DNA from 2 places in the Saccharopolyspora sp. ASAGF58 genome. Region 2 is predicted to be linked to the other one. Evidence: riboswitches for the same ligand, from Rfam matches in the RefSeq annotation. Region 2 holds a riboswitch; the other holds the start of a gene.

Evidence for each region. Region 2 has a riboswitch for thiamine pyrophosphate ahead of thiD (bifunctional hydroxymethylpyrimidine kinase/phosphomethylpyrimidine kinase). Riboswitches for the same ligand answer to the same signal wherever they lie in the genome.
Region 1: linked by a shared signal. The riboswitch ahead of thiC (phosphomethylpyrimidine synthase ThiC) and the one ahead of thiD (bifunctional hydroxymethylpyrimidine kinase/phosphomethylpyrimidine kinase) in region 2 are both predicted to bind thiamine pyrophosphate.

The regions. Positions count from the first base shown of each region.
Region 1 covers NZ_CP040605.1:3,026,651-3,031,727, forward strand. The annotation lists gene thiD (bifunctional hydroxymethylpyrimidine kinase/phosphomethylpyrimidine kinase) at 1-341, opposite strand, end outside; gene thiC (phosphomethylpyrimidine synthase ThiC) at 583-2,232, opposite strand; TPP riboswitch at 2,219-2,341, opposite strand; gene FDZ84_RS14325 (Uma2 family endonuclease) at 2,470-3,078, shown strand; gene FDZ84_RS14330 (peptide deformylase) at 3,079-3,657, opposite strand; gene FDZ84_RS40650 (DUF3263 domain-containing protein) at 3,828-4,283, shown strand; gene FDZ84_RS14340 (LytR C-terminal domain-containing protein) at 4,283-4,912, shown strand.
Region 2 covers NZ_CP040605.1:3,778,195-3,783,271, reverse strand. The annotation lists gene FDZ84_RS18090 (polysaccharide pyruvyl transferase family protein) at 1-949, shown strand, start outside; gene tenA (thiaminase II) at 1,241-1,951, opposite strand; gene thiD (bifunctional hydroxymethylpyrimidine kinase/phosphomethylpyrimidine kinase) at 2,053-2,850, opposite strand; TPP riboswitch at 2,838-2,933, opposite strand; gene FDZ84_RS18075 (hypothetical protein) at 3,101-3,844, shown strand; gene FDZ84_RS18070 (hypothetical protein) at 3,949-4,248, shown strand; gene FDZ84_RS18065 (AMP-binding protein) at 4,373-5,077, shown strand, end outside.

The DNA.
Region 1 (5,077 bases), 750 kb from region 2:
ATGCCGTGCTTGTCGCAGGCGTCCAGCACGGCCTCGATGGTGGCGGCCGAGGCGAGCACCCCGGTCTTTGCCGCGTCCACACCGATGTCCGAAGCGACCGCGTCGATCTGCGCGGCGACGGTCTCCGGCGGGATCTCCACCAGGCCGGTGACGCCGACGGTGTTCTGCACGGTCACCGCGGTGACCGCGGTCATGCCGTGCACGCCACAGGCGAAAAAGGTGCGCAGGTCCGCGTGCATCCCGGCGCTGCCGCCGGAATCCGATCCGGCGATGGTCAACGCGGTCGGAGGGGCGGTGTCGTTCACGGGCCGAACTTGGTGCCCGGCCGAGATCTCGTGCATCCACCTCATGTTACGGCCCGGCTCCTACGAATCTTCCAGGGTGCGCGCCCCCTCCGTGGACACGATTTCAATGGAAATCGGACCTTCGATTTCAATGGAACTTGCGGATCTCCGGCGTGTCGGTACCCGACACGCCGGAGGCTGTGGACAACCTCCGCAACTTCAATGGAAATCGCGCAGTCCCCCCTTGGCAATCCCCTGAAACCCCCTGCGGGGGGGCGATGGGGGATCTAGTCGGGATCTAGTCGGCGAGCGGGAGGTAGACCTTGCCGCCGGCGCCCGCGAACTCCTCGGACTTCTCCTGCATGCCCGCTTCGATCGCCTCGACGCTCGTCAGGCCTCGCTCCTCGGCGAACCTGCGGATGTCCTGGGTGATCTTCATCGAGCAGAACTTCGGCCCGCACATCGAGCAGAAGTGCGCCGTCTTGGCCGGTTCGGCGGGCAGCGTCTCGTCGTGGAACTCGCGCGCGGTGTCCGGGTCCAGCGACAGGTTGAACTGGTCCGTCCAGCGGAACTCGAACCGCGCCGTGGACAGCGCGTCGTCCCGCTCCTGCGCGCGCGGGTGGCCCTTGGCCAGGTCGGCGGCGTGCGCGGCGATCTTGTAGGTGATCACGCCGGTCTTCACGTCGTCCCGGTTGGGCAGCCCCAGGTGCTCCTTCGGGGTGACGTAGCAGAGCATCGCGGTGCCCGCCTGGGCGATCATCGCCGCGCCGATGCCGGACGTGATGTGGTCGTAGGCGGGGGCGATGTCGGTGGTCAGCGGCCCGAGCGTGTAGAACGGCGCCTCGCCGCACAGCTCCTCTTCCAGCCGCACGTTCTCGGCGATCTTGTGCATCGGGACGTGCCCCGGACCCTCGATCATCACCTGCACGTCGTGCTCCCGGGCGATGTGGGTGAGTTCGCCGAGGGTCTCCAGTTCGGCGAACTGCGCGCGGTCGTTGGCGTCCGCGATGGAGCCGGGCCGCAGGCCGTCGCCGAGGGAGAACGTGACGTCGTAGTCGCGCAGGATCTCGCAGAGCTCGCTGAAGTGCGTGTAGAGGAAGCTCTCCCGGTGGTGCGCCAGGCACCACGCGGCCATGATCGAGCCGCCGCGGGACACGATGCCGGTGACCCGGTTCGCGGTCAGCGGCACATAGCGCAGCAGCACCCCGGCGTGCACGGTCATGTAGTCCACGCCCTGCTCGCACTGCTCGATGACGGTGTCGCGGTAGATTTCCCAGGTCAGCTCGGCCGGATCGCCGTTGACCTTCTCCAGCGCCTGGTAGATCGGCACGGTGCCGATCGGTACCGGCGAGTTGCGCAGGATCCGCTCGCGGGTCTCGTGGATCCGCTTCCCGGTGGACAGGTCCATGACGGTGTCGGCGCCCCACCTGGTGGCCCACACCATCTTCTCCACCTCCTCCTCGACCGAGGAGGTCACCGCGGAGTTGCCGATGTTGGCGTTGACCTTCACCAGGAACTTCTTGCCGATGATCATCGGCTCGCTCTCCGGGTGGCAGCGGTTGGCGGGGATCACCGCCCGGCCGCTGGCCACCTCGTCCCGGACCAGTTCGGCCGGGACGCCTTCGCGGGTCGCGATGTACTCCATCTCCCGCGTGATGACGCCGGCCCTGGCCCAGCCGAGCTGGGTCCGGTGTTCCCGGCCGTCGGTCCACCCCGCCCGCATCCGGTGAAGTCCACTGTGGACGTCAACGTTGGCGTTCTCGTCGGTGTACGGCCCGGAGGTGTCGTACACGTCGAGGTGCTCGCCGTTGGTCAACTCGATGCGGCGGAATGGCACTTGCAGGCCGGATTCGGAGTCCCGGAACACCTTCCGCGAGCCGCTGATCGGCCCGGTGGTGATCTTGGTCCCGTTCTCGGACGCGTTCGGACGCACGTCGGCCACTGCCATCCACTCCCTACGCCGGCATTACCCGGTCAGGTTCGTGCGGTCGGCGGCCCCGGAGTTCTCCAGCCGCCCTCTCAGCCCGCTGTTGGTACGAGCTCCCGCGGTTTTGGTTTGTCGCGGCCCGAGGCTAGCCGGACCCGTCGAACCTGCCAACCCCCGGTCACTCCGATGACGGCAGCGCGGATTGCCGTTAGGCTCATGACCAGGGCGATCGCAACGTTGTCAGGGATGGTGAGTACGGTGCGTGGCGACATCGATACAGGAGGTGACCCAGCTGTGACTGCTGCCCCAGCGTTCGAAACCGCTACCTGGGAAGAGTTGGTCGAAATCTGGCAGAACCTCGACCTTCCCAACGCGGCTTGGCGCGCGGAGATCATCGAAGGAAGGGTTGTGATGACGCCGCCGCCAGAAAACGCGCATAACCTGATTGCGGATGTCGTGCACGGAGAACTGCGCGATTCGATTTCGAAGGAGTGGGCAATTTTTCAGACATCCGGGATCAAGATTCCGGAGCGCAAGAGTTTGTGCACGCCTGATCTCGTGGTGATTCCCAGGAGTGATGTTCCGGCGGGCAAGAGCTCAATCCTCGCAGACAAGGCGTTGCTGGTTGTGGAGATCACATCTCGAGGCAACGCCGATGACGATCGCACGAGGAAGCTTTGGGGTTATGGGCATGCAGGAATTCCTTTGTATCTATTGATCGACAGGTTCGCGTCGGACGGGCCGACGGTGACGTTGTTCTCGCAGCCGACCGGCGGGCGTTATCTCCATCAACACCGCGTAGTTTTCGGTGAGCCTGTCGAGTTGCCCGAGCCGTTCGGCATCACGCTTGACACAAGTCAGTTCTGATCAGTCGTCCTCGGCGAAGGGGTCGCCGTGTTCGGCCGGGTCCCAAGTCAGGCCGGGGATGCCCCAGCCGTTGCGCCGCACCATCTTCTTCGCAGCTCGGGCGTGGCGGCCGACCAGGCGTTCCAGGTAGAGGTGGCCGTCCAGGTGGTCGGTCTCGTGCTGCAGGCAGCGGGCGAAGAAACCGGTCCCCTCGACCTCGATCGGCTTTCCGTCCACATCGGACCCGGTGACCTTCGCCCAGCTCGCCCGGCTGGTCGGGTAGGACTCGCCGGGGACCGACAGGCAGCCCTCCCAGTCGTCGTCCGGGTCGGGCATGGTCTGCGGGATCTCGGCGGTCATCAGTTCGGGGTTGACCACCACGCCGCGGTGCTGGACGCCCGCGTCGTCGGGGCAGTCGTAAACGAACAACCGCAGGTCGATGCCGATCTGGTTGGCCGCCAGCCCGACCCCGTTGGCGGCGGCCATCGTCTCGAACATGTCGTCGACGAGGGTGCGCAGCGCGTCGTCGAACCGCTCCACCGGACGGGTGGGGTTGTGCAGCACCGGGTCGCCGACGACGCAGATCGGGTGAACAGCCATGAGCGGGACTTTAGCGCTTCCGGTGCCTGTTGCGCCGGGGTGCTCCCGCGCGTTGCTGGCAGTGTGATCCGCTCCCGCCGCGAATCCGAGCATGGTGTAATTGAGGGGGAATCACAGCCGTGTGATTCCTGCGAACGCGGGAAGTCCCGAATCGCGAGGCGAGGAGCCAGATGGACGCCGCCCAAATGCTGACTGCGCAGGAGATCGCCCGTCAGTGCGAACAGTTGGCGCGCCTGCAACAACGGCAGGGAACATCTGATCCGGCACCCGGTCGGCCGTTGCGACTCGCCGAGCCGATCACTCAGCCGATCGAGCGGATCGTGGAACCGCCGCCCCAGCCGGTGCCGCCCCAGCCGTCGGCGCCGGACGACGAACTCGACGATCGGGCGAGGGGCATCCTCGCCTTCGAGTCGCAGTGGTGGAAGCGCGAGGGCGTGAAGAAGGAGCGCGCGATCCGCGAGCTGTTCGACATGTCCGCGTCGCGGTACTACCAATTGCTGAACGCGTTGCTGGACAGTCCGGCCGCCGCGCAAGAAGACCTTATGCTGATCAAGAGGCTGCGCAAGGCAAGGGCGGGTAGGCAGCGCGCACGGGCCGCCCAACGACTGGGAATCGAGTTGCACTGATGACTTCAGGGGAACCGTCCACCGGACCCGCCAAGGCCAAGATCATCGGCTTCGGTCTGATCGGGGTCGGTGCGATCGCGGGCGTCGTCGGCATCGTCACGCTGGTTTCCGGCGGCGGCGCGTCGAATTCCGCCCAGCCGCTGCCCCCGGAACCGGGCAACAACCCGCCGGTCATGTCGCTGACCCAGAATCCGCCCGCCGAGTCCGCCGTGGTGCCGCCCGCCACGTCGCAGGTCGCGCCGTCACCGGCCACACAGGACAGCCCGCCGCCCGCGCCGCCTCAGGGCACGCAGAACCAGGACGTACCCGTCGGTTCCGGTAACACGACGACCAAGATCCTGGTGCGGGTCTACAACAACAGCACGATCAGCGGATTGGCGCACCGGGCCGCGGAGGACTTCCGGAGCTCGGGTTACGAGGTGCCGGAGGTCGGCAACTACTCGGCGGGGCTGATCCCCACCACGACGATCTACTTCCGGCCCGGCACCGTCGAGGAGCAGCAGGCACAGGAGATGGCGGTCCGCTTCGGAGCGCGCGCGGAGCCCCGCTTCGAAGGCATCCAGGACGCCACGCCGGGCTTGATCGCCATCATCACCAACGACTACAAGGGCCACGCCAACACCAAGTGACGGTCCCATTCGTTCACCCGGGGTCGTGCCAATTTCGCGAGAAATTGACCGTCGCCCGGGTGAACGTCGATTTCTCACGAAATTGTGCACCCCGAGGGTGACGGGGCGGCGGGTTTCCAGGGTGGCGGTTGCGTTGCGTCACTTCCGGCGACCGCGTCACCCGGT
Region 2 (5,077 bases):
CCTGCATCCGCGGGTCCGGTTCACCGACACCTTATGGCGGCTGTGCTGGGAGGCCCCGTCGGACGGGCCGTGGGAGGTCGCGTCGTTCGTGCAGCACGCGTTCAACAACCCGGGGCTGGCGCCGCGATGGGTGGCCGGCATCGAACTGGCGGCCCGCGCCGACCTGGTGCACATCGTCGGCGGCGGATTCGTCAACGGCATCTGGCCGCGGCACATCGGCCTGCTCGCGGCCGCGGTCGCGGCGACGCGCCGTTCCGGCGGCCGGGCGGTGATGACCGGCCAAGGGCTGTCGCCGGTCGCCGACGAAGCGGAACCGCTGCTGCGCAACCTCGCCGCGCAGTTCGAGGTCGTCGACGTGCGCGACGAGCCGTCGGCGGCGCTGTCCAGCGCCACCTCGCACACCGGCGACGACATGTTCTTCGGGGTCGAACCCGGGATGTACCGGGACGACGACCTGCGCGAGGTCATGGTGTGCCTGCAGTCGGACCTGCTCGACGATTCGGTGCCCGCGCTCGCCGGATTCCTGTTGGACACGCTGGGCGAATGGGGCGTGCGCCCCGAGCAAGTCGGCTTCGTCGAAGGCATCCCACGCGTGGACCGCGAGGTCTTCGCGCTGGTGGAACACGACCTACCGGGCGCCCGCTTCTACCCGTTCTCCGAGATCATGGCCGACGGGCTGCCCGCGGCGGCCGGGCAGCGCTGGCTGTCCAGCCGGTTCCACGTGCACCTGATGGCGGCCGCGGCCGGAGCGCACGGGGTCGCGGTGTCGATCAACTCCGGCTACTACACCAACAAGCACCGGTCGCTGATCGACTGCGGCTCCGGCTGGACGCTCAGCGAAGGCCTGCGGATCCCGGCCATGCCGACCAGCCGTGGATTCGCCGCCAATACGTTGCAGGAACTCAAGCGGGGCAAGGAAGAACTCGCGAAGAAGATCTACGGGGGCTGACCTATTCATCGCCCTCGACGGCATCCTGCTGCTCCCGACGGCGGTCGGCGAGGTAGAACGGCGCAGCCGCTAACACGGGCACCAGCATGCCCATCAGAACAATCAGAATAGAATTGCCCACTGTCGTCGAAACTCCGTCTACGGTGGGAAGAACCCACATCCAAGTCCCCGCCCGGACGGGCGTCTCGCTGGGAGAATCGCTTCGGCTCGCGATTCGTTACGGCCCCGTTCGTGCACCGGATCACACTGGGCCGAAGTGCGTTCCTGCCCACCTTGCAAGGGGTTTCGCGATTAGTTCAGGAATCGCGAAGTCTGCCACTCCTCCTTGATCCAAGCGCTGTTCCAGAACAGCCACTCGTACTCAGTCGCTCGGGTGAACGCGTCGAGCATCCGCTGCCGGGTCTCGGCGTCGGCTCCCTTGGCGACCCGGTCGGTGAGGTCGCGCGCGGTCAGCACCGCCTCGGCGAACTCGTCGTCGGCATAGGTCTGGATCCACGCCCGGTACGGATGATCTTCGGCACCACCGGTGGCTTCCAGGATCGCGGTGCCCACGTGCTGGTACACCCAGAAGCACGGCAGGATCGCCGCCAGCAGCACCGGATACGGCTCGGTCAGCGCGGTCGCCCGCAGGTACGAGGTGTAGGCCAGGCAGGACGGGGACGTGTCGACCCCGGCAATCTCGGCGTCGGTAAGGCCGAACTCCGCGACGTAACCGGCGTGCAGCCGGCGCTCCTCGACCAGTGCGCCCTGGGACGCACCGGCCAAGAACGCCGCGTCCTCGGCGTTGTCGGCCCGCGTCGCGGCGGCCGCCAGCGCCTGCGCGAAACCGACCAGGTAGCGCGCGTCCTGCACGATGTAGAACGCGAACCGGTCGCGGTCCAGGGTGCCGTCGGTGAGCGCGGCGTTGAACGGGTGCTCGACGATCGCCTGCTGCAGATCGGCGGTGTGCGCCCAAGCCTCGGCGCAGAAACCGTCGGCGGGCGGAGCGGGCAGCTTGCTCATCAGAACCTCTCGTAGCTGTCTCGACCTGTGGTGCGGGGCCCCCGTGAGCACTTTTCGGCGCTATGGCAACCAAAAGCGCTCACGACACCGGGGAGCGTCGATCACCACCAGTGGTGGAAGTGGTGCACCGGGCCGTGGCCGTGGCCCACGTCGAGCCGGTCGGAAGCGCGCAGCGCCTCCGTCAGGTACTCCTTGGCCTCGCGCACCGCGTCGAGCCAGTCTGCGCGCTGCGGACGCAGCGCCGCGATCGCGGCCGACAGCGTGCAGCCGGTGCCGTGGTCGTTGGTGGTCACGACGCGCTCGCTGGACAGGAACTCGGCGATCCCTTCGCCGTAGAGCAGGTCCACGCTGGACCGGCCGTCGAGGTGACCGCCCTTTAGCAGCACCTGCTTCGCGCCCAGCCTGGCCAGCCGCTCGGCCTGCGCGGGCATGTCGTTGGGGTCGGTGATCTCCGGCTCGCCCAGCAGATCGGCGGTCTCGGGCAGGTTCGGGGTGATCAGGTCCACGCGCGGCAACAGCTCGTCGCGCAGCACGCTGACCGCCTCCGGCGCGAGCAGCCGGTCACCGCTCTTGGCGACCATCACCGGGTCCAGCACGACGTGCGGCGGCGAGTAGCGGTCGAGGACCCCGATCACCGCGCGGATCACCTCGGCGTTGGCCAGCATGCCGATCTTGACCGCGTCCACCCGCACGTCGTCGAGCAGCGTTACCAGCTGCGCGGTGATGAACTCCGGCGGCACCTCGTGGACCTCGGAAACACCGGTGGTGGTCTGCGCGACCAGCGCGGTGATCACGGACATGCCGTAGGCGCCGTGCGCGGAGAAGGTCTTCAGATCGGCTTGCACACCGGCGCCGCCGCTGGGGTCGGTGCCTGCGATGGTCAGCACATTGGGAACCATGACGTCCCTCCGCTAGTACGAGCTAGGTCAGGTTCAACGGGTCTGTTCTCAGCCCGGCAGCCCAGGCACCCCGCGTCACTGCCACCAACCTAACAACCGGGACCGCCGCGCGACCACGCCCTCGGCGCCCTCAGTCGATCAGGCGCACGGCCGCTCGCCCGGCGCCCGACCCGGCACAGCGATCGAATTCACACCGTGAAGGTCACCACCGGCAGGCCAGGCAACCCTTCGCCGCGGACTAAAGTGGTTGATGATGGAAACCACGACCGATGCCCCGAGTTTCGCCCGTTCCCGCCGGCAGCCCCGGCCGGAGGATCCCGCCCGGATCTGGGCCCCGCTGGCGGACCTGACCGAAGCCGCCGTGGCGGCCGCCGGTTCGGGGACGGTGGCGATCACCCGCGGATTCGACCGCAACAGCAGGCAGCGCGCGAAGGCGCTGCGCGAGTTGCTGAACCGGCGCGACGTCGCCGCGGTCGAAGTGACTCCGGCTCCCGGCAGCGACCGGCTGCTGGCCGACGTCGAGATCACCGCGGTGGTCAACCTGATCGGCGCCGGATCGTGGCAGCCCTACCGGGTGGCCGCCGAACTGCGCGCCCCGGTGCTCGCGCCGAAGCCCGGGGACGGCCCCGCCGAGGAGGTCAAGCGGGACGTGATCGCGCTGGCCGGCGACTCCGGCCAGCGCGACGTCGCGATCTCGCACGTCGCCGTGCGCGCCGAGAACCCCGGTGCCAGCCGGCTGGTCCTGACCTCCGACGGTGAGCAGCTGACGGTGCCCGGCGGTTGGCTGACCATGACGGTGCAGGGCGGCGAGCTGCAGGTCCAGGTCGGCGGCGCGGACTTCCCGGAGCGGACGCTGACCACCCGCGAGATCCGGGTCGAGGCCTTCGACGCGCCGCACCGGCTGGTGCGCGATGAGCTGCCGATCGCCGACTTCGAGGAAGCCGCGGTCACCTTCACCGCCGAACCGAACGGCCTGGTGGTCCGCCCGGTCTGAAGACCGGCCGACCCCGCCCGTGTCCGCAGTTTCAATTGAAATTGCGGACACTCTGCGTATCGGTTCCCCTTACCAGGGGTAAACCTGAAGTTTTCGGGTGGCTTATGCGCAGAACCGCCGTCACGGTGCGCGTCCAGCTGCGTCCCTCGATCAACAACCGCGCGCGGGAGGCAGAGCGCGCGGACTGCAACAGGGAGGCTGGGAACGTGGAGCCCGCCAGGCAGTGGCACGTGAGCTGCCGCGATGTCGCCGGCAGACGTCGTGACATGTCGGTGTTGATCAACCAGGGGAACGTGGTGGTGATCGCTCCAGCGGGCGAGACCGCGGTGCTTTCCCCGCTGGAGGTCGGCAGACTTCGCGCTGCCCTGCGCGACGCGATCGTGGTGGCCGCCGCAATGGAATGAATCCCCTCGTGAGCGCGGTGGCTGGCGGTCCGTCCGCCGCCGCGCTCACGATCGCAGTCTTCCCCCGCAAGTCCGCTCGCGGCATCATCCACTCCCGGTAGCCTGGCAACCGAGAGGTGACTGCGTGAGCACGTTCTGGCAACGATCAGTCGCGCTGCTCCGGCGCGGGACGTCGGGCCTGCACACGGTGTCCGTCCTGACCAAGCAGGGCGTGATCAGCCCGCTTCGGCCGGACAAGCTGCTGCGCATCGTCCTCGCCTGGCGCCGCTGGGGCATCACCCCGCCGCTGGGCTTCGCCGTCGGCGCGGTGCGCCACGCCGACCGCCCGGCCGTGATCGACGAGCGTGGCGCGCTCAGCTACGCCGAGCTCTCGCAACGCACCACCCGGCTCGCCAACGGCCTGCGCAACCGGGTTCCCCGAGGCACCCGGATCGGCGTGCTGTGCCACAACCACCACGGGCCGATCGAGACGATCGTCGCCGCCGCCAAGCTCGGCATAGACGTGGTTCTGCTCAACACGGGCCTGAGCACCCCGCTGCTCGCCAACGTGATCGCCGAGCAGCGGGTCGGCCTGCTGGTCCTGGACGCCGAATACCGCGCCCACCTGCCGGACCTGCCCGAAGACGTCGAAGCCGTGCTGGCGTGGACCGAAGGCACCACCCGGCACGACACGCTGGAGCACCTGATCGCCACGTCCTCGGCCAAGCACTTGCCCCGGCCGAAGCGGCACTCCCGGATGATCGTGCTCACCTCCGGCACCACCGGAACCCCGAAGGGCGCCCGCCGCCCCGATCCGCCGGGGCTCGCGCCCGCGGCGTCGATCCTGTCC